4 regions of the Paenarthrobacter sp. OM7 genome follow, and region 2 is predicted to be linked to each of the others. Evidence: predicted binding sites of a transcription regulator. Region 2 holds the regulator's gene; each other region holds the start of a gene.
What was found. The regulator Rex, encoded in region 2, represses fermentation and respiration genes when NADH is low (regulators of the CRP and FNR family bind a similar motif). The targets are predictions, from matches to a motif close to CTTGTGAANNNNTTCACAAG.

Region 1 (5,516 bases), 1.6 Mb from region 2:
TTTTCAGGGTTTGGGCCAGCATTTTTTCGCTGATGCCTTCAGCGCGTCGGCGCAGTTCGCTCCATCGCTGATCTCCCTCGGACAGCGAAAGCAGGACCAGCACTCCCCATTTGCTGGTGATGTGGTCCAGCACCGTTCGGCTGGGGCAGCCGGCAGGGAAGACACCGTCCGCGACGCCGGCCGGGAGGGGAGTCAAGAGGGTACTTACTTTCATGTCAGTACCTTACCTTAAAGTGCGTACTCTCTTTCGGGAAGTTATCTGCGGGAGGGGTGGTTGTGATCGATGACCGACCCATTAACTTCCTTGAAAGGAACCAGTCATGAGCATCGTCATTACCGGAGCAACAGGCCAGCTGGGCCGCCACGTCATAGAGGCCCTCCTTGAGCGCAATGTCCCCGCTGACAGCATTGTTGCCACAGGGCGCTCCATCGAAAAGCTGTCCGGCTTTGTTGCCCGCGGCGTTCGCGCGGCTGCAATGGACTACGACGACCCCGCTTCGGTGGCCCAAGCGCTTAAGGGAGCCACCAAGGTCCTTCTTATTTCGGGAAGCGCCGTCGGCCAGCGGGTAGAGCAGCACCGCACGGTCATCGAGGCAGCAAAGGCCGAGGGCGTGGAACTTCTGGCCTACACCAGCATTGCCAACGCAGACACCACCCGCATGAAGCTGGCCGCAGAGCACCAGGCCACGGAATCCATCCTGAAGGAATCAGGCGTCCCCTTCGCCCTCCTTCGCAACAGCTGGTACATCGAGAACTACACCGACCAGTTGCCGGGAACGCTTGCCCAGGGAGCGCTTGCCGGCAGCGCCGGAAACGGCAAGGTCAGCGGTGCTTCCCGCGCAGACTATGCGCAGGCCGCAGCCGCTGTCCTGGTCGCGGAGCACCAAGCCGGGAAGATCTACGAATTGGGCGGGGACGAGGCCTTTACCTTGGACGAGTTGGCCGCCGAAATCAGCGCTGCATCAGGCAAATCAATCGAATACCGGGACCTCCCGGCAGACCAGTACGCCGATCTCCTGACGGGCGCAGGGGTACCCGAAGGCTTCGCGCAGATCCTGGCGGATACCGATCTGGGCATTGGCCGTGGCGATCTTTTGGTGACCACCGGTGATCTCCGGAAACTGATCGGGCGCCCGGCAACTGCCTTGTCCGAGGCCGTGCGCTCCGCAGCTGCTGCCATCTGAGCTTGACCCCCTCGCGGGGCGACAGTTAATGCCAATGTTCCGCGTGAACATTGGCATTAGCTGTCGTTTCGGCGCAGTGAATCAGGCGGTTTCGTCCACCAGTTCTGCCCGGCGCAGGCCGCCACCGCGGACCCAGAGTTTGTAGGCCACGAACAGCAGGACCAACCAGGTACCGCCGACATACAGGGCTACCCGGGTGTCCTCGAAAACGCCGAGGATGATGATGACCATCGCCATGAAGGCCATGGTCAGGATGGACGCAGCAGGCCACAGCGGAGAACCGAATTCCGACGCCGGCAGCCCCTTGCGCTTGATTTCCCGCTTCATGGCCACGTGTGACGCCAGGATCATCACCCAGACCCACACAGTGGCAAAGGTGGCGATCGATGCGATGAGCACAAAGACGTCCTCGGGAATCACGGCGTTCAGCACCACGCCAACCAGCAGGATGCAGCCCATCATCACCACTGTCATCCACGGAACGCCGTGCCGCGAGATCTTACTGAAGCTCTTCGGTGCGTGACCCTGTTGAGCGAGGCCGAACAGGATGCGGCCGGCTCCGAAGATGTCGCTGTTGATAGCGGAGAGCGCGGCGGTAATGACTACGGCGTTGAGGATGTGCGGTGCGGCCGGGATGCCCAGGCCGTCGAAGATCTGCACGAACGGGCTGCCGCTGCTGCCGATCTCGTTCCACGGGAAGATACTCATCAGCACACCCAACGTCAGCACGTAGAAGAGCAGCACGCGGACCGGCACGGTATTAACGGCCTGCGGGATGACTTTCTTGGGGTTGGTGGCTTCGCCCGCGGTAATGCCGATGGTTTCGATCCCGCCAAAGGCAAACATCACCACGGCGAACGCGGCCAGGAGCCCCTCGAAGCCGTTCGGGAAGAAACCACCGTGGTTCACAAGGTTCCCCAGTCCCGGTGCCACGCCGCCGCCGTCGCCCGTTTGGAAGCCGAACACCACAATCGCTGCACCGCCCACGATCATGGCGATGATCGCCACCACCTTGATGAGCGAGAACCAGAACTCAAGTTCGCCGAACACCTTCACGCTGAGCAGGTTCATGGCGCCAAGGAACAGAATGATCGCGAGCACCCAGATCCATCTGTCCACCTGGGGGAACCAGAACCCCATATAGATACTGAAGGCAGTGACGTCGGCGATGGCCACAATCGCCATCTCGAACACGTACGTCCACCCGGTCACGAATCCCGCGAACGGTCCCAGATACTTCGACGCGTACTGGCCGAAGGACCCGGACACGGGGTGTCGGACGGCCATTTCGCCGAGGGCGCGCATCACCATGAACACGGCCGCGCCGCCAATGATGTAGGCCAGCAGGACGGCCGGACCGGCTTTCTGAATCGCAGAAGCAGAGCCGTAGAAGAGGCCCGTGCCGATTGCGGATCCGAGGGCCATGAAGCGGATATGGCGGACGTTCAGGCCTCGGCTGAGCGCCGTACCCGCGGCCTGGAGGACAGAGTTCTCCGCGGCCAGCTTGGTTTGTTGCATAGTAAAACCTTCTCGTCTTTGGGAGGGGATCGCTATCCAGCAGATCACTTTTGGGCCTCTTGTGATCGGACTCACGGGGGTTTGGTGTCTTTGATCGCAGACACTGCTTTGGCGGACAGGGCCGCTGTAACGGACGGGGCTGCTTTAACTGACGGGGCGGTTTTAACTGACGGGGCGGTTTTGGGAGGGTGGTCAAAGTCATAGTCTCCGTTCGGATATGATGACCGCGGACAGCTCATCAATACGGTCAGGCATCCCTCGCTTTCAGCCTCGCCCCCTTGAATTCAGCGCTGCCACCGCATCCTTATGGGGGACTCTTGATTTCTGTACTTCGTCACACTCGACGCCGTTGGGCCGCTGCCGTTGTTGCCGCTGTGACTGGCGCGTCTTTGCTCTTTGCATCCCCAGCGCAGGCGTACGACATTCCCGATTTTGAGGTTCCCAGCGCATCGCAGGCTCCTTTGCCGTATGTCCAGCGGGCCACTGACACGGCGGGCGTCCTTGAGCTGTGGAGGACGGGTGGCCCGGCCGCCCGGGCAGCAGCGGCGTCGGCCCTGGTGGGCGGCGCAGGTGCGGTCCAGGCATTCGTCGACGGCGGACAGGACGCCCCGCTGGCAGCGGACCGCAAGCAGTTGGTCACCGAGCTGACGGAGCGGGGGAGCGGGCATGTTCGCTCCGTCGCTCAGAAGATCCTTGCTACCGGTGATCCGGGCAAGATCGATGCCTTCCTCGTAGAAGGCTGGGCCGGAACATGGCGGGGTGAACTCCGGACCGTGGCCACCTACTTCCTTCACTACGGCAACGTCCACGTTCAACGGGAGGCGTCCAAAAGCCTCGACGAAGGCGAAAAAGCCGTGGAGCAGTTCGTCCTGACCGGGTGGAGGGACAAGGCAAAGATGGCAGACCGCCAATCGGCATATGGCCTCATTGCTTCCGGGAATCCTGCCGTTTCTGTTGCTGCCAAGGCAGCGCTGGAAACCGACGACTCTGAGATCGTGGCTGATTTCCTGCGCTATGGGCAGTTCGTTGCAGGCGACCATCACGCTGAGGCGGCCGCCGTGACTGCGCTGCTCCAGCAGGTCAAGGACGACATCAAGGCCAACCCCGTCGGGGCCGCAGCAGTAGCTGACCGAGCGAAGACCGCCGTCGAACAGGCCAGGAGCGCCGCTGCGGCTGCACGGAAAGCAGACACGACACGTCTGAGTGTTGATCGTGATCTCCTCAGTGCCCAGGCTGTTCCGCGAAATGTCCTGGACAGCGCAAGCGTGGCTTCCGAGAAGCCGTTCAAGGAAGCCTTTGCAAAAGCCGCCAAGGAATTGCCCGGACTTCTGGTGACCCTCACCGCTCCCGGTGCCAACCTTGACGCACTGATCAAGGAGGCCCGGCAGGTCACCCTGGATCTCGCACTGGTCGGCACGCCTGAAGTGAAGAAGTCCGCCGCGACTGCCTTGTTGGGCGGGGATTCGGCCATCAAGGACTTCGTCACCACGGGCTACGGTGAGGCTGTCAGGTTGGACTCAAGCGGTGTGTCTGCGTTCGGCGCGGACCGTCAGCGGGTCTATCAACTACTGGCCCAGGGCGGCAGTCACGTCAACAAAGCCGCGGATATTGCCTTGGGCTCTGCCAACCACGCAGATGTCCGCTATTTCCTTGAGTATGGTTTCGCTGCTGCGCAAGACCTGGACAACCGCATCCTTGCCTACGCCACCCTGGACAAGGGGGCGGAGCGGCGGGCGGCTGCCACTGTGGCGCTGGAGGGCAGCCGGGCTGACCTTCGGGCGTTCGCCGCCGCCGGGCAGTTTGCTGCTGCCAAGCGCGACGAAGCCACCGCCGCCCACGTTGCCTCGATCGACGCCATGATTGCCGAACTCGCCGGGTTGGCGGATAGGGCAGCGCTCGACGCCGGTACAGCGGCCGCCGCTGATAAGGCCGCCGAAGCGGCTCGCCAAGCAGAGGCAGCGAAAGCCGCCGAAGCAGCCCGTGCGGCAGAAGCAGCAAGGACCGCTGCGGCGGCAGAGCAGGCGCGCGGGAAGCTTCCGTTGAAAGTACCAAGGGCTGATTCTTCCGAACTGTTCGGAGCAGCTCCCACCGTGGTGCCATGGCCGCAGGCGCCAGTTCCCGCCGTCGCGCTTCCCGTCACAGGCGAGGCGCCGGACGGCGAGCCTGTTGATGCTGAACGTCCGGACATCACAGATGTCGATGTTCCGCCGGCTGCGACGTGGCCCAGCGAGTCGGCGTCGGAGGAGTCGTTGTCGCAAGAGGCGGCGGCTCCCTTGGCAGCTTCATCTGCCGGGCTGGGCGGTTGGACGATCGGCCTGATTGCGGCGCTGGTCCTCGCTGCTGCCGGTGCCATCACCTTCCTGCTCCGCAGGAAAGGTCCAGTGCCGGCGACGGCAACTGCCCCGGCCCCCAAGCCGTAGCCCGGGTCCTGCCCCAGCCCCGGCCAATGGCTGGGGCAAGCAGGAACTGTCTGGTACTCCAGACACCGGGCAAGCCTGACGGGTTGGCTGCGTAGCCCCCCAGGGTGCACGCTTGAGTACGGGATACCGGACAGTCGCATGTTCCGCTGGTCCCGAACCCTGAGCAGTGAGGAACCATGACAACGTCGCCAGTGGCACCAGGCAAGGCCACTTCCAAAGTCCCTGCCGCCGAGAATACCCTGCGGATCCTGAAGCTGCTGGCCTCGCGACGAGGCCCGATGGCGGCGTCAAACATCGCCACGGCACTGGGCTTGCCACGATCCAGTGTCTACCACCTGTTGGGTGTGATGGAGGCCAACGGCTTCGTCCTGCACCTCCACGAAGAGCAGCGATA
Region 2 (5,516 bases):
TTGCGGCGCTTCTGCCGCCGAGCAGGCCTTCCTGGGAATCGACGACGACGGTCGGGCGGCTCTCGTAGCCACCTCAGGCAACCCTGACACCCACGTGATCCTGCGCGGCGGACGCAAGGGACCCAACTACTCCCAGGATGATGTCGCGGCTGCTTCCTCCAAGCTCGCTGCCAAGGGCCTGAACCCGCGCCTGATCGTGGACGCCAGCCACGCCAACAGCGGCAAGAGCCACCACCGCCAGGCTGAGGTTGCCTTGGAAATCGGTGCGCAGCTCGAAGCCGGGGAGACCTCGCCGATCGCCGGCGTCATGCTGGAGAGCTTCCTGGTGGGCGGAGCCCAGAACCTGGACACCGCCAAGCAGCTTGCGGGGGAGCAGGAACTCGTTTACGGCCAGAGCGTCACCGATGCTTGCATGGAATGGGACGTTACGGCTTCCGTGCTGGAGCAGCTCGCTGCCTCGGCCCGGAAACGCCGCGCGGTGGTTGCGGAGTAGATTCGTTTCGTGGCTTCGCTGCGCATCCTGCCGTACGTTCGGCACTGCCCGCAGCGAGTCCCCGTTATGGTCTTGCTCGGCCGGGGGAGCGGCATCCCACTTACGGGAAAGGCTTTCACATTGGCCCCATCAGCCTCTAGAGTATCTAGCACATGGTTGTTGGATGGCTCAGCATCGGCACACCGTTCTACTGGGGGTGTCCTAACCGGCTGAGAGCAAAGGAATATGGGAAATGTCCGCAGAGACTAACTTCTCGAATGCGCGTTTCATGACGGTGGCCGAAGTGGCCGACGTCCTGCGTGTTTCCAAAATGACCGTGTATCGCCTGGTCCACTCAGGGGAAATGCCCGCCGTACGGTTCGGGCGTTCCTTCCGGGTTCCTGAAGAGGCCGTTGCCCAGTACCTCAAGGGTGCCGTGGTGGACGGACAATCCGAGACCGCCTGAGGCTGCCGGGGTCCGTCCCGCGGACCGTGGTCACAGGGTGCCCCTTTGAAGCGGTACTCTGTTAAGGAACGTTTTACGTCAATGTAAGAATCTGTCAGTTGTACTTGTCTGCTTCCGCGGATCTGTTCCAACAGACAGGAACTTCTAGTTTGTAAGGAACTTTCGTGGGTTCAGTTATTAAGAAGCGCCGCAAGCGTATGGCCAAGAAGAAGCACCGCAAGCTGCTTCGCAAGACTCGCCACCAGCGCCGCAATAAGAAGTAGAGATACTTCACCAAGCGTGAATGCCCGTTGCCTCTCGAGGTGGCGGGCATTTTTGCGTCCCCGACGCTCTCTCACATCCCTCGGGTTTGGTGGGGTTCCTCTCTCACATCCCTCGGGTTTGGTGGGGTTCCTCTCTCACATCCCTCGGGTTTGGTGGGGTTCCTCTCTCAGGTCCCTCGGGAGAAACCCGAACTGACCGCGGGGTCCCGCCATGCTGATCCAAGAGCGCTCTTGATCTTCTGCGTTGCTGACGAAAAGTTTTCCACCAAGTCATCCTTTCCGAATTTCAGGACCGTCCAGCCTGCTGCTTCGAACGCCTTGTCGCGTCGCCGATCGCTAAATATCTGTTCGCGCCCAAGGTGATGGCCGCCGTCGTACTGTATTGCTACCCGCCGGCCACGGAAGCCCAAGTCCGCGGACGGCGAAAAAGGATCGTTCGGGCGGAGTAGCACCTGCAACTCCGGTTCGGGGATACCGGCGTCCAACATTGCCAAACGGAGCAGTGACTCGGGCGCGGAGTCGGAGCCAATACGCATGAGCTCCAATGCTTCTCGTGCCCTGACGACGCCCTGTAGATTGCTGTGCCTGCCCACCAGCTCGCGAAGTGCCTCCAGCGTGGTGAACGGTTTATCGCGTGCTTCGAAGTCCGGCCTGGGCCTGCGAATGAGCTCGTCACCCATGCAGACCAGGTCGGCGAGCGGAAGGCGTCTTGCAAGATCCAACCAGGTACGCGACCGAGTGCTGATCCGGATGCCCTGAACATTCTCGATCTCGTCGGCGGAGGCCACTACCGTGTGTCCGATTACGCCTTTGCGGCGGACGGACGGGAGATGCCTCGGCTTGCTGAGATGCAATTCATTGGAATCAGACAGCCACGGTGGAAGGCACACGCCATGAAGCCTCGCAGCCGTTACATGGGATATCCAGGCCCCTGGACTTGCGGCTGACAGTGACCTTGCAGCCGCCGATAGCTCAAAATCCCAATCCGATGGACGGTAAAGGCCCCGGCTCACCCCATCTATTCCTACACGATTCCACAGGTGCGATTGCTTCAGGCCTGCGGCCTCGGCCTCGTCAATGGTGAATGGTGCGTTGGTCAGTCGGGGCGGAAGGGGCCTGGCGTTCTGCATATCTGGCATTCTCGCCCAGAAACGCTTGAGTCATCGTAAGTTATCCACAGGCTCGTTGAGGCCATCGAGGGATGTGAGAGAGGGTTCGGTTCAAGCCCGAGGGGTGTGAGAGAGGGTTCGGGTCAAGCCCGAGGGATGTGAGAGAGGGTCAGATGCGGGGGCCGCGGAACCTTGAGAAACCCCGCCACAGGCCGTAGACCGCTCCGCCAACCGTGGCGGCCTTGAGCCCAAGCGTTGCTGCGCGGCGACCGGAACGGAAGTCGTACACCGGCCAGTTGTTCTCGCGGGCGTGCCGGCGCAACCTGGCGTCCGGGTTGATCACCACGGGATGACCCACCATGGTGAGCAAAGGTATGTCGTTGGCGGAATCGCTGTACGCCCAGCAATGATCCAGATCCAGGCCCTCACGATCGGCGACGAGCTGAACTGCGACTGCCTTCGCCGGTCCGTGCAGGATGTCGCCCACAAGTTTCCCTGTGTACATGCCACCTTCCACTTCACCCACGGTGCCAAGGGCGCCGGTCAGTCCGAGCCTGGTGGAAATGACCGTGGCCACCTCTATGGGTGTAGCCGTGACGAGCCAGACCTTGCGTCCAACCCTGAGATGCTGTTCCGCGAGGGCCTTGGTCCCCGGCCAGATCCGCGACTCGATCATTTCGTCGTAGACCTCTTCACCCAGGGCCTTGATGTCATCCACAGTGATGCCGGCAGCAAGGGTAAGCGCGGAGTCGCGGACCGAGTGGACGTCTTCCATGTTCTCGCCGCGCATGACGAATTTGAACTGCTTCCAGGCGAATCCGGCCGCTTGCGACAATGTGAAGGCCTTGCGTTCGTACATCTTGCGGGCCACATGGAAGAGGCTGGCGCCCTTCATCAAGGTGTTGTCGACGTCGAAGAAGGCGGCCTCGCCCGTGCGCTTCTGCACGTTGTCCTTCTGCACTATGGGCTTCTGCACCAAGGCATCTGCGACCACGGCGGCGTTCTTCTCCTCGGGCATGCCTTGAGTCTAGTCAATCGCCGCGGTCCGCGTTCGAGGGCGCACGGTGGCGTCACAGAAGGGCTCGGGATGTGAGAGAGGGTTGGCCGGAAGGGCTCGGGATGTGAGAGAGGGTTGGCCGGTAGGGCGCGGGATGTGAGAGAGGGTTGGCCGGTAGGGCGCGGGATGTGAGAGAGGGTTGGCCGGTAGGGCTCGGGATGTGAGAGAGGGTTGGCCGGTAGGGCTCGGGACGTGAGAGAGGGTTGGCCGGAAGGGCGTGGGATGTGAGAGAGGGTTGGCCGGAAGGGCGTGGGATGTGAGAGAGGGTTGGCCGGTACCTTTGAGATATGGCTATTCCCGACGTCGTTCTCCTCACCAAAGCTGACTGCCACCTGTGCACCGCGGCGCGTGCCGCCGTCGAGCGTGTCACTAAAAGTCTTGGCGTGCAGTGGAAGGAGCAGCTGATCGACGACGACCCCCAACTGCAGGAGCGCTTCGCGGAAGAGATTCCCGTGGTGCTGGTGGACGGCGTCCAGCGCGATTTTTGGAAGATTGACGAGGAACGTCTCACCCGCACCCTGAAGAAGGTCCTGGAGGGCTGAGGGGTTACCCGTTGGTAATGGCTTTTGTTGAGTCCGCCCGGGGGTCATAGAGTGGAACAACAAAGCGACGCAATGGAGAATACCGTGACTGCGCTGGAACCGTCCCCGGAGGCTGCAACCGGGGACAACGAACCTGCCACAAAGCAGATCCCGCCCGCGGCCGTGGCCCGGATGACGCTCTATTTGCGCGCGCTCAACTCCCTGTTGGCCGAAGGCGTGGAGCGGGTTTCGTCCGAAGCATTGGCGGAAGCCTCAGGTGTCAGCTCGTCCACCCTGCGCAAGGATCTTTCCTATGTGGGCTCGTATGGGACGCGCGGTGTCGGCTATGAAGTCCAGTACTTGAGCCGCCACATTGCCGCCGCCCTGGGTCTGACCCATGACTGGAAAGTTGCCATTGTGGGCGCCGGTAACCTCGGCAAGGCCCTGGCCCGGTATGGCGGGTTTGAGTCCCGCGGCTTCGACGTTGTAGCCATCTTCGACGCCGACCCCATGGTGATCGGCAACGAAGTAGGGTGGCTTCGCGTCAGCGACTCCGCGGAGCTTGAGCGGGTCCTTGAACGGACCCACACCAACATGGTGGTGCTGGCCCTGCCCGCCACCGTAGCGCAGGCTGTATGCGACCGCGTGATTGCCGCCGGGATCCGGAGCATCCTCAGCTTCGCGCCGGTGCTGTTGCAGGTTCCTCCGCACGTGAACCTCCGCAAGGTGGACATGGCCACGGAACTCCAGATTTTGGCGTACCACGCACAACGGGCGCAGACACCGGGCCAGGCTGTTTAGCCTTCGCCGGGTCCGCGCCCGCGTTTGAAGCGTCTTGAACTCTGGGTGTTTAGCGGCCGTACGGGTTCTGGTACGGGTTGCCGAAGGGCTGCGCCTTGCGGAAGTACGGGGCCGACGCCGGCAGGTACAGCATGACGATCGCCGCGACTCCCAGCAGGATCACGATGAGCTGCAGGATGCCGTAGGTGGCACCGAACTGGAACAGGCCGGTGAGGCCCAGGACGGAGATGGCGGCGAAGACGGTGCCCAGGATCCGTGCCCAGTTCTTGCCCTTGCGGACGGGGAAAGCGACCAAGGCGTAGAGACCGAGGGCCAGAACAGCGCCTACGACGGCGCTGACGCCGATCACACCGCGCATGCCTTCCATGGACCCTTCGGGGAGGTCCGTACCCTGCTGGCTTGCCTGCTGGTTCATGGCGCTGATGAAGGCATCAGCACCAGTGGTGGCCAACAGAAGCGAGCTGATAGCGGAAAGAATGCCGGCGGCAACGATCATCCAGAAGGCGTAGTTAACCATGGGCGGCACAGCGGTGGGACCGGGCTGCTGGCTGGGCCAGTTGGTGTCCTGTCCGTACTGCGGAGCGCCGGGAGCCTGGCCGTACGGGGATGACTGCTGGCCGTACTGCGGCGCGGCGGGGCTTTGCTGGCCGTACTGCGGCGCGGCTGGGCTTTGCTGGCCGTACTGCGGAGCGGCTGGCTGGGTGCCCGGCTGCTCGGGCTGGTTGGCATCGCCCGGGTTTGACGGCGGGTAGGGAGGGTTGCTCATGGCATTCCTTTGCTTGTTCGACTGCTGGTGCGGCCGCCGGGATCAGCAAAATGACCCTGCC
Region 3 (5,516 bases), 1.9 Mb from region 2:
GCCGACTACGAAAGAGAGGTTCCCCGGTATGTCGGCTCACCCGCGTGGTTGATTCGCACCAGTTTCCAAACAGCCAGACGGCCGACGCCGGCGGCGAGGGCGATGGATAACGAGAGCAGCCACGGACCGGTTGCCGAGAGTCCGCCAAACGGTGCGCACATGAGTAGTCCGACGGAGAAGAACGCGGCCACGTGAACCCACTGGCTCCGAATGCGACGCAGCGCCAGCCCAAGGAGCGATCCCACGGCAGCACCAACTGCCCAGGCGGGGAGCAAGCTGTAAATGAAAAAGATGATCCACCACTCAGGTGCTTGGATGCTGACGAGAACGCAGAAAGTCAGATGCGCTACTGCGGTGCCAACTGCCAGTCCTTTGCCGCCGAGCACCACTCTGTCCTTTGGCCCGTATCGCCAGCCTCCCGACGGGCTCCGCGTCGCCAGCGCGAATTCCTCCTTGTCTGACCAGGGTTCCTGACTCATGAATACCTCCGGGGGATGTGAGAGACGGTTCGCCTGAAGGGGCGGGGATGTGAGAGACGGTTCGCTTGAAGGTGCGGTTATGTGAGAGAGGGTTTGGGGTGCGCGTTGGCGATCTCGTTAAGCGCGCCAGCCAGCGATGGATACTCAAACGCGAACCCCGCGTCGAGCAACTTCCGGGGTTCTACCCACCGGCTCTTGAGGACCAGCTCGGTCTGTGTCCGAATGAGGACGGCGCCGGCCTCGAGCAGCCATGCGGGTGTCGGGATGCCAAAGGAGACACCCATGCTTCGCCGAACCATGGCCATGAGCTCCCGGTTGTCCACAGGGTGGGGCGTCGCCGCGTTCACCGGTCCGCTCAGCTCTCCGTGATCGTGGACGAACAGCACCGTCCTGAACAGGTCCTCCACATGGATCCAGCTGAACTTCTGCGTGCCCGGACCCATGTGCCCGCCCAAACCGAGGCGGGCGAGGTTCCGGAGGGGACTCATGACGCCGCCCGCCCCCAGGACAATCGCGATGCGGAGCGGCACTTTGCGGGTGCCGGGGACAACGGCAGCCGCCAACTCGTCTTCCCACGCACGCGCCACGTCCACGGAGAACCCGCTGCCCAATTCACCCGAGACCTCGGACTGCGGGTGATCTTCGGCGTGCCGGTAAATGGTTCCGGTGCTGGAGTTGATCCACGTCCTGGGCGGTTCGGCGCAGGCAGCAACAGCCCGGCCCAAGGCACGCGTGGTGAGAACCCGGGAGTCCAGAATCTGCCGGCGGTGCCGCTCGTCATAACGGCAATTCACGGATCGTCCGGCGAGGTTCACCAGCAGTTCGGCACCGTCCAGCACTTTGGTGATGGCGCCGTCGTCGTGCCATTGCGCGTCAGCCGAAGCGTCCCGCCCAACGGTCCGGACCTGCCAGCCTTCTTGAAGGAACCGCCGCTGAAAGTAGCTGCCTATGAAGCCAGTAGCGCCGGCGATGACTACTGTCCGCCGCATCACGAATCTTCCTTGACGTTGCGCACGAGTCCCAGAACGTCATCGAACACCTTGCTGACGCCCGGAATCTTCGCCAGCGACAAGCCGCGCGCCACCAGCGGGGCGGCGCCGTCGATCAGCTTGCGTGTGCGGCGCTGGTTCTCGGAGGTGTCGTAAACCCAGAACAGCGCGACTCCCATGTACGCCAGCCACAGCAGCTCGGGCAGATCGCCGCGCAGCTTCTTCGCAACGGCGGGGGAGGAGCCCTCGACGGCGGACCGGAAGATCGCGAGCGAAGCCTCCCGTGCGGCGGTGGACGCCTCGCCGAACGGATTGACGGGCGACGACGGCCGGATCGCCGTCGCGATGAAGTCGGAACCAAACTGGTGGTACGGCGCCATGACGTCGATGCCGGTGTGCAGCACTGCCTTCAGGCGGCCCGCGAGATCTTGGACTCCTTCCAAGGCCTGCGCCGCAACCACGGCGTGTTCATCCTGCACTTGAGCGTAAAGCTCCTGGACGAGCTCGTCCTTGGATGCGAAATAGTAGTAGGCATTGCCGACTGAGACCCCGGCCTCCTGGGCAATGGCTCGCATGGTGGTCTTCTCAAAGCCAACCTCGCGGAACATTTTCAGCGCGACGTCGGCCACTAATTGGCGGGTCTGCTCACTCTTTGCTGCCATGGTGCCGCTCCCTGGGACGTATTTTGAACGTGTTCAAGACTGAGTATGGCATATTTCTGAACACGTTCAAAAGGGGACGTGAGTGAGCGTTGGGTTCAAGCCCGAGGGATGTGAGAGAGCGTTGGGTTCAAGCCCGAGGGATGTGAGTGAGCGTTGGGGTGGAGGAGTGGGAGAATGGAACCGGTGCCGGGCCACATGCCCCACCAACCACAGTGCTAATACAGCGGGGCGCCCTGAACGAAGGAGCCTGCGCGAACCACTACGAAATGGATGACCCATGCCCTCGCCCTCAGGCTCCAGTACCTTGAGCAAGCCCGCCCCACGCTTTGCTTCAATAGGCTCCCCGTATTTCGGCATCATGCTGGCCATCATGGCCGTGGTGCTGATCCTGTCCAACATCGGCGCTTCCAAGGGCGTCGCGCTCGGGCCAATCCTGACTGACGGCGGGTTCTTCCTGTTCCCCATCGCCTACATCCTGGGTGATGTGATGAGCGAGGTGTACGGCTTCAAGGTGGCGCGCAAGGCCATCATCACCTCGTTTGCCCTCTCGGTCTTTGCCTCTCTCTGCTACTGGATCATCATCGTGCTGCCCGGTTTCAATGACGAGTACAGCATCGGCAAGCAAGCAGCCCTCGAAGGCGCCCTCGGACCCGTGCCGCTGATCGTCCTTGGATCGCTCCTTGCCTTCCTTGCCGGACAGACCATCAACTCCTGGATCCTGGTGAAGATGAAGGCCCGCACCGGCGAGAAGTCCCTGTGGGCACGCCTGATGGGCTCGTCCGTGGTGGGCGAATTCGTGGACACCCTGATCTTCTGCAGCATCGCAGCATCGGTCATCGGCATCACGGACTTTGGCTCGTTTCTGAACTACGCCCTGGTTGGCTTCGTCTACAAGACGGCCGTGGAGTTCCTGTTCGTGCCCGTCACCGTGCTGGTTGTCGGGTGGATCAAGAAGCGCGAGCCAAGCTACGGGGTAACGGCAGCCTAGGCTCGGGCCGAGTTCGCCGGAACCGTGTGAGTTCGCCGGAAGTTTCCGCACGCCCACGCAGGCTTCCGGCGATCTCGACGCCTACGAGTAGTACCGGCCCAGGGTCTCCGCCTTGAACTCGAAGAAATCCCCGGATTCGATGGCCAAGCGGGCGTCGTCCACCATCTTCACCACGAAGCGCTCGTTGTGGATGGAGATGAGCGTTGCCGAGAGCATTTCCTTGGCCTTGAACAGGTGGTGGATGTAAGCCCGCGAGTAGTTCACGCACGTGTAGCAGTCGCAGCCGTCCTGCAACGGCCCGAAATCGGTTTTATAGCGGGCCCCGGACAGGTTGAACCGGCCGAACGGTGTGTAGAACGCCGAATTTCGGGCCACGCGGGTGGGGGAGACGCAATCGAAGGTGTCGGCGCCGTTCTCGATGGCAGTGAAGATGTCGTCCGGCTCGGAGATGCCCAGAAGGTGCCGGGGCTTGTTCTCGGGCAATTCCTCGTTGCACCAGCGCACAATCGTGCCCAGGTTTTCCTTCTCCAGCGCCCCGCCGATCCCGTACCCATCAAAGGGCATGGCACCGAGATCCCGGCACGCCTTGCGGCGAAGGTCCTCATACTGCGCACCCTGGATCACGCCGAACAAGGCTTGATAGGGCTTGCCCACGCGGGAAGAAGTCAAGGAAGCGTGCTCCTCCAAGCACCGCAGCGCCCACAGCCGGGTCCGCTCCAGGGACTCCTCCTGGTAGGCCCGCGAGTTCTGCAGCGTGGTGAGCTCGTCGAAGGCGAACATGATGTCCGCGCCGATCTGGTGCTGGACCTGCATGGAAATCTCGGGGGAGAAGCGGTGCCTGTCCCCGTTGAGGTGCGATTTGAACCAGACGCCGTCATCGTCAATGTGCGCCAGCCGTTCCTTGCCCGGTGCCACGGCGTCGTCGGGTCCGGACGAATCGACGTTCTTCATGTCGATGACCTTCTTGAACCCAGAACCCAGGCTCATCACCTGGAATCCTCCGGAGTCGGTGAAGGTCGGCCCGGACCAGTTCATGAACGCGCCCAGCCCACCGGCGGCGTCGAGGATCTCCGGCCCCGGCTGCAGGTACAGGTGGTATGCGTTGGCCAGCACAGCCTGCGCACCGAGGTCGGCGATGGACTCGGGCAGCACCGCTTTCACGGTGGCTTTGGTCCCGACGGCGATGAACGCGGGCGTCTGGATGGTTCCGTGCGGTGTGGTGATGGTTCCGGTGCGGCCCAGGAAAGCTCCGCCGTTGGCATTCACTTGGGCGTCCGACGGCGAGCACGTTTCAGTCAGGCGCTGGCCCACCGAAAAGGAGAACCCGGATTGCCGGGAGGACAACCCTGGCAAGTCAGGCTGGCCGGGAGTAGGGGAAGACACAGACGCGGAAGCAGAAACGGAAGCTGGCACGCTACCAAGTGTGCCAGCTTTACCCGAAGTAACCCGCGGAGGAAGCCCTACGAGCCGTAGTTCTCAGATTTCCAGTTGTCCCACGACGAGCGGATGTCCGCCAAGGTGTGGGCCCCCAGATCGTAAGTGGAGGCGATCACCATGGAGCCGCCGTCGGGCCTTTTCTCCGGAATCGGCAGCTGTTCCGCGACGATCAACAGGCCGTCTCCGTGCTCCGCGTAGCTGTGGACGGTGAGGCCAACTTGATGCCGGCTCTTGAACCAGACCTTGCCGGAGATCTTCTCGCCCGTTGCCAGGGTGAGCGAATACTCCTCCCCAACGGGCGGCAAATCCCCGAGTCCCAGCTTTTCAATCGCCGGCCCGCCCTTGCCCGGAAGCGAAATAAAGTGCGTCCGGCGGTGCCCATGCGGGTGACGTTCCAGGGCGAAGCGCAGCTGATGCAGGAAGGTGAGCCAGCCCTGGGTGATGTCCTCGTCCCATTCAGCCCACTCGGAATTGTGGTCGAGCGCCGCCCTGGTGACCCTCACTTCCGTCCCGCCGGAGACAGGGTGGAGCTCAAAGACATCGCCGCCATTGACGGTCAGGCTCGTGTGATCGGGCCCCTCCACAACGTCGGTGTTGAAATAGATCTGTTTGATTTCGTCGGTGAGATCGTCGGCTTCCCAGCCGTGCCATTGAGCCACCAGCGACGGTTCACGCAGCATTGTCCAAACCTGCTGCGCGTCGGCATTAATCACAACGCTCAGATTGTTCGTCATGGCCCCGAATCTACCGCCGTTCGCGCCCGCATAACAGGTCTTGAAATACCCAGAAGCGGCGGGTCCGGAAATTTATGCCCGCACTGCTTCGAGTTCGTTGCTGATCCGCCGGGCCAACTCGTCTTCGCCGATGGTCTTGGAGCCGCCGTGGGCGCGCAGGAACATGAGCGCTTCGAGTCGGAGGAACCGCCAATCGCGTTCGGCCTCGTGGTTGCCGTTGTCGATCG
Region 4 (5,516 bases), 920 kb from region 2:
TATTTCCGGGCCTTGGCCAGCTTCGGGTTAATAATCACCTGGCAGTAACCCTGATAGGGGAATTTGGCGTAGTAATTCTGGTGGACTTCCTCGGCCTCGTGGAACTCAGGCAGGCGGCTGACTTCCGTCACAATCGGATCCGACCAGAGCGCCTGGGCACGCTCGATGGCTTCCTCGAACAGCACTTTTTCTTCCGTGGTGGTGTAGAACATCGAAGACCTGTACTGGGTACCGACGTCATAGCCTTGCCGGTTCAGCGTGGTGGGGTCATGCAGGGCAAAGAACATGTCCAGAATGACCTCTTCGGGGACCACGGTTTCATCGAAGCTTACGGCCACCACTTCGGCATGGCCCGTGGTTCCTGAGCAGACCTGGTAGTAGTCGGGATTGCGGACGTGGCCGCCCGTGTAGCCCGAAACAACTGAGCTGACACCGCGGGTTTTCTGGTAAACGGCGTCCAGGCACCAAAAGCAGCCACCGCCAAGTACGAAAGTTTTCATGTTCTCTTCAATGGATCGGAGGGCTTGATGATTCCCGCTTCACCTTACGGGAGAATTACGGCACCCGGCAGGCCTGCGGGTGGCGGAACTGCCTCATCCGCCGTGGAAGGGAAGAAGTAGGGAAGAATAAGAGCATGGAAGCAGTAAACACCGGTATTTCTGATGCGGATTCGGTCGATGATGACCAAGCAGTTGAAGAGGACGAAACAGTTGACGCCGGCGGAGACCCCACGCTTGGCCAGGTGTTGCTTGCTGTTGAAGAACTCTGGCCCGAGTCACTGGCCGAGGACTGGGACGAAGTTGGCTTGGTGGTGGGACGCCCCAACGTCCCCGTGACCAAGGTCCTCTTCGCAGTAGACCCCACGTTGGCTGTCATCGACGAAGCCATTGAGTGGGGCGCCGGACTGCTGATCACCCACCACCCTCTGCTCCTTAAAGGGGTGAACTCCGTGGCCGCCACCTCTGCCAAGGGCTTGGCGGTCCACCGGTTGATCGAGGCCGGAACGGGCCTTCTGACCGTCCACACCAACGGCGACTCCGCAGTCGGGGGAGTCTCGGACGTCCTGGCTGACGCCTTTGGACTGGAAAACGTGGAGCCGCTGACTCCGGCTGCCAACGGCTTGCCTGAAGAGGGCATCGGCCGCGTGGGTGACCTTCCGGAACTCATCACGCTCGGTGATTTCGCGGCGAGCGTCTTTGAAATGCTGCCTGCAGTGGCCGGCGGCGTCCGCGTGGCCGGTGACAAGGACGGGCTGGTGCGGCGGGTTGCCGTCTGCGGCGGCGCCGGCGACAGCTTGTTCGACGCCGTTCGTGCCAGCCATGCCGACGTATACGTGACCGCTGACATGCGCCACCACCCGGCCTCCGAAGCCCGTGAGGGTGCAAGCAATGGCCGGCCATATTTGATCGACGTTTCACACTTTGCCAGCGAGTGGCTGTGGCTGCCTGCCGCCGCAGAAGCGCTGGGCAACGTGCTCGCAGACCAGGGCTACGACGTCGAGATCCGTGTCAGCAGCACCAACAGCGATCCCTGGGACTTCATACTCACTCCCGGCGGGGACTAGAGTCTAGAAGGATACGGACGGTCTCAACAGGATGGGGCCGGTCCGGCCGGAACTGATCTCCAGGCCCGGCATCGATAAGCGGAGGTAAGCGTGGCGAAAGCAGCACCGGCAGAACAACTGAAATTGCTTGAACTGCAGGGACTGGATGCCAAGCTGAAGTCGCTGGCCGGCCGTCGGAAAGTACTGGAGACGGATCCCCGGATCACGGACCTCACGGATGCGCTGAACGTGGCCAACGGCGAACTGGGGGCAGCCAAAGTTGCCGTCCATGACGCCGAGGCCGAACTTCGCCGGGCGGAAGCCGACGTGGAGCAGGTGGCCACCCGCATTGAGCGTGACGAGACCCGGCTCAACAGCGGCACCGGCCTGTCCAAGGATCTGGTGGCGCTCCAAAGCGACATTGCCTCACTGAACAAGCGCCGCTCTGACCTTGAAGACGTCGAGCTCGAGATCCTGGAACGCTTGGATACGTTGCGCGAACGCCAGGCTGCCCAGCAGGTGATCGTCGATGACATCCAGGGATCCTTCGGCAGCATCCGGGCAGAACTCGATGAGGCGATCGCAGAGATCGCTGCTGAAGAGACGGTGGTGCGGGGCCAGCGCGCGGCTTTTGCGGAGGCTTTGGATGCCGGCCTCCTGGCCGTATACGAGAAGACCATTGCCAAGAGGGGAGTGGGCGCTGCCCGGCTGTTCCACGGCAAATCCGAGGGATCCGGCATGATGCTCAGCCCGGGAGACCTCGCCGAAGTCAAAGCCGCCGCGGAAGATGACATCGTGTTCTGCCCGGACTCAGGCGTTATCCTGGTCCGTTCGGCAGACTGGAACTGACAAGCCCTCAGCTGGCCGGCCCGAAACTCAGCTGGACAGGATGATGTTGAGCGCGTGGGGCTTGCGGGCAGTGCCCTCAACGAGTTCTGCCGTCCAGACTTCGCCGGCAGCCTTCAGGAGCTGATCCGGGGTTGCCGGCGCCTTGCCACGCCGGGTGATCAAGTGCCGCGCCAACTCTCCGCGGGTGTGCTTGGCGAAGTGGCTCACGACTGTGCGCTTGCCGTTGGCTTCATTGAAGACGTTGACGTTGACCGTCTGCGCGGCTGGGGGAGCCCAAGCAGCGGCATAGGTGCTGGAGCGGCAATCCACCATGAGTTCGCCGTCGGCACGTGAGGCGAGGGCGGCGTTAAGCTGCGGCTTCCAGAACGAGGCGAGGCGTCCGACGTCGGGCAGTGCCGTTCCCATGGACAGCCGGTAGGCAGGCACATGGTCGCCAAAGCCGATGGCGCCCCAGAGGGCGGACACCACCAGAATGGATTCAGTGGCCTTACTGCGCTGGGTTGGCGTCATGCTGTTATAGCCCAGGGCGTCGTAAAGCACGCCCGAATACACCTGGTGCGCAGGGGCTGCCGGTTCGGTACGGAGCCGGGTATTACGTTCGACGTCGTCCCGCAACGAGGCGCCGACGCCCAGGAGGGAAAGTGCGTCCTCGTGTGCGCTCACTGTGCCCAAAGCCTCGAGCACTTTTGCCCGGTAAGGATTCAGCTCCGGAAAGCTCAGCGACTCCCACTCGATGACGGGACCTTTGGGGGCAGGGGTCTTGCCTTCGGAAGGCGGCAGCAGAATCAGCACCCGTCGATATTACCGCCGGACTTTGGCCGGTCCCAACGCCGGTAGACTGGACGGCGGATGGGTCGACCAGGCGGTCGCGCGTCACGAAAGTGGCTCGAGGAACGTCCGGGCTCCGTAGAGCAGGGTGGTGGGTAACGCCCACTCGGGGTAACCCGCAGGCCAGTGCCACAGAGAACAGACCGCCTGCGCTGCGTGATGTTTTTCATCGCGGAGCAGCAGGTAAGGGTGAAACGGTGGTGTAAGAGACCACCAGCTCCCTGGGTGACCGGGGAGGCTAGGTAAACCCCACCCGGAGCAAGGCCAGACAGGACACGTTTGAGGGCTGCTCGCCCGAGTGTCCGGGTAGGCTGCTGGAGGGCGTCGGCAACGGCGTTCGTAGATGGATGGCCGCCACTCCCTTTCCGGTAACGGTAGGGGATGACAGAACCCGGCGTATCGGTCGACCCATCCATTTATGACTCGCGTAAACGCGCCGTGTGAGTGATTTCACGCCCCCGGGCGGCCTACGCCCCCTCCTTCCGCCCTAGAATGGTTACTGAACGTAGATGTTCTGCCGCCGGGACTGCGTTCGCAGCCGGCGGATTTTCTTTGCTCTCGTTCAAGGCGCTGTGGGTGGACCGAAGCCCGCCGGCGCATGTGCCGCAGGACTACTCCGGGCGGCCGCTGCCATCTGCATACGAGGACGTATGTGGTTGACCCAAGGAAGGTAGTTCTGTGAGCCAGACGTCAGATTCTTGTCTTGATAAGTGGATGGGCCGGGAGGCTCTCGCCGAGGCCATGATTCCGGTGATCGGCCGGCTGTACCGGGAAAACAACGTGGTCACCAGCATCCATGGCCGCAGCCTGATCAACAAGTCCACCATGAACATCCTCAAGGCGCACCGATTTGCCCGCCGGATGAGCAACCACGAGCTCCTGCTCGAAGAGACCGCACCCTTGCTGAACGCCCTGTCGGAGCTGGAACTCGGCGCAGCAGCCATTGACATCGCGCGCCTGACCGAAAAGTTCCGGGCAGAAGGCAATGGCGCCTCCCTGGACGAGTACTTGCGCGCTGAACTTGCCGAGATCGTGGGCAAGCGCGGCGCTGACGACCGGACCAGCACCGACGTCGTGCTTTACGGCTTTGGCCGCATCGGCCGTCTCCTGGCCCGCATCCTCATCGAAAAGGCCGGCGGCGGACACGGCCTTCGACTCCGTGCGATCGTAGTGCGCAAGGGCGCCGAGAATGATCTTGTGAAGCGCGCGAGCCTGCTGCGCCGCGACTCCGTTCACGGTTCCTTCGAGGGCACCATCCGCGTTGACGAGGAAGCCAACACCATCACTGCCAACGGCGTGCAGGTCCAGGTCATCTACTCGGACAACCCCGCCACGGTGGACTACACAGCCTACGGAATCAAGGACGCCCTGGTAGTCGACAACACGGGCCGCTGGCGCGATGCTGAGGGCCTCTCCCAGCACCTGCAAAGCAAGGGTGCTGCCCGCGTCCTGCTCACAGCTCCGGGCAAGGGCGACCTCAAGAACATCGTCCACGGCATCAACCACAAGGACATCTCGGACGATGACAAGATCGTCACTGCTGCTTCCTGCACCACGAACGCCATCACACCGGTGCTCAAAGCCATCAATGACAAGTTCGGCATCATCCACGGCCACGTGGAAACAGTGCACTCGTTCACGAACGACCAGAACCTTATTGACAACTTCCACAAGGGCGATCGCCGCGGACGTTCCGCTGCGCTGAACATGGTCATCACCGAAACCGGTGCCGCCAAGGCCGTGGCCAAGGCTCTTCCGGAACTTCAGGGCAAGTTGACCGGCAATGCCATCCGCGTTCCCACGCCGGATGTTTCCATGGCCATCCTCAACCTGAACCTGGAAAAGGGCACCACCCGGGACGAAGTCAACGATTTCCTCCGCGAAATGTCCTTGCACTCCGATCTTCGGAAGCAGATCGACTACATCGATTCTCCCGATGTTGTCTCAACGGACTTCGTCGGCTCGCGCCGTGCAGGCATCGTCGACGGCCTGGCAACGATCTCCAATGACAAGAACCTCGTACTTTACGTTTGGTACGACAACGAGTTCGGTTACTCATGCCAGGTTGTCCGTGTCATGGAGGAAATGGCCGGCGTCAACCCGCCGTCGTTCCCTGCCCGCGACGTCGTTGCTCCCATCGCCGTTCTGGAAACGGCCGGCGCCTAGCAGCCGTAAGTATTCGCGGGTTTCCCGGCTGAATCACTGGTATCAGCCGGGAAACCTGACCAAAATGGGTTCATGGAAAATGAATCAACTTTGGAGCACGAAACAGCACTGGAACACGCACTGGACGTAG

Region 1: a site for Rex is predicted at 2,761-2,780, ahead of QEH68_RS02335 (ALF repeat-containing protein). Genes of this name have one in related genera too.
Region 3: a site for Rex is predicted at 2,184-2,203, ahead of QEH68_RS03945 (queuosine precursor transporter). Genes of this name have one in related genera too.
Region 4: a site for Rex is predicted at 3,658-3,677, ahead of QEH68_RS12335 (glyceraldehyde-3-phosphate dehydrogenase). Genes of this name have one in related genera too.

What each region holds. Positions count from the first base shown of each region.
Region 1 covers NZ_CP123579.1:468,998-474,513, forward strand. Annotated here, with positions in the region: gene QEH68_RS02320 (helix-turn-helix domain-containing protein) at 1-214, opposite strand, end outside; gene QEH68_RS02325 (SDR family oxidoreductase) at 321-1,184, shown strand; gene QEH68_RS02330 (amino acid permease) at 1,266-2,702, opposite strand; gene QEH68_RS02335 (ALF repeat-containing protein) at 3,020-5,122, shown strand; gene QEH68_RS02340 (IclR family transcriptional regulator) at 5,299-5,516, shown strand, end outside.
Region 2 covers NZ_CP123579.1:3,596,860-3,602,375, reverse strand. Annotated here, with positions in the region: gene QEH68_RS16580 (3-deoxy-7-phosphoheptulonate synthase) at 1-493, shown strand, start outside; gene QEH68_RS16575 (helix-turn-helix domain-containing protein) at 726-938, shown strand; gene QEH68_RS16570 (AURKAIP1/COX24 domain-containing protein) at 1,103-1,201, shown strand; gene QEH68_RS16565 (DUF559 domain-containing protein) at 1,369-2,091, opposite strand; gene QEH68_RS16560 (HAD-IB family hydrolase) at 2,480-3,328, opposite strand; gene QEH68_RS16555 (glutaredoxin family protein) at 3,655-3,909, shown strand; gene QEH68_RS16550 (redox-sensing transcriptional repressor Rex) at 3,994-4,689, shown strand; gene QEH68_RS16545 (hypothetical protein) at 4,739-5,455, opposite strand.
Region 3 covers NZ_CP123579.1:826,832-832,347, forward strand. Annotated here, with positions in the region: gene QEH68_RS03930 (hypothetical protein) at 6-479, opposite strand; gene QEH68_RS03935 (TIGR01777 family oxidoreductase) at 557-1,468, opposite strand; gene QEH68_RS03940 (TetR family transcriptional regulator) at 1,468-2,130, opposite strand; gene QEH68_RS03945 (queuosine precursor transporter) at 2,408-3,118, shown strand; gene tgt (tRNA guanosine(34) transglycosylase Tgt) at 3,200-4,471, opposite strand; gene QEH68_RS03955 (SRPBCC domain-containing protein) at 4,579-5,289, opposite strand; gene QEH68_RS03960 (DUF6707 family protein) at 5,362-5,516, opposite strand, start outside.
Region 4 covers NZ_CP123579.1:2,673,564-2,679,079, reverse strand. Annotated here, with positions in the region: gene msrA (peptide-methionine (S)-S-oxide reductase MsrA) at 1-500, opposite strand, end outside; gene QEH68_RS12355 (Nif3-like dinuclear metal center hexameric protein) at 635-1,564, shown strand; gene QEH68_RS12350 (C4-type zinc ribbon domain-containing protein) at 1,655-2,392, shown strand; gene QEH68_RS12345 (peroxide stress protein YaaA) at 2,420-3,184, opposite strand; RNA gene rnpB (RNase P RNA component class A) at 3,243-3,635, shown strand; gene QEH68_RS12335 (glyceraldehyde-3-phosphate dehydrogenase) at 3,935-5,386, shown strand; gene QEH68_RS12330 (hypothetical protein) at 5,459-5,516, shown strand, end outside.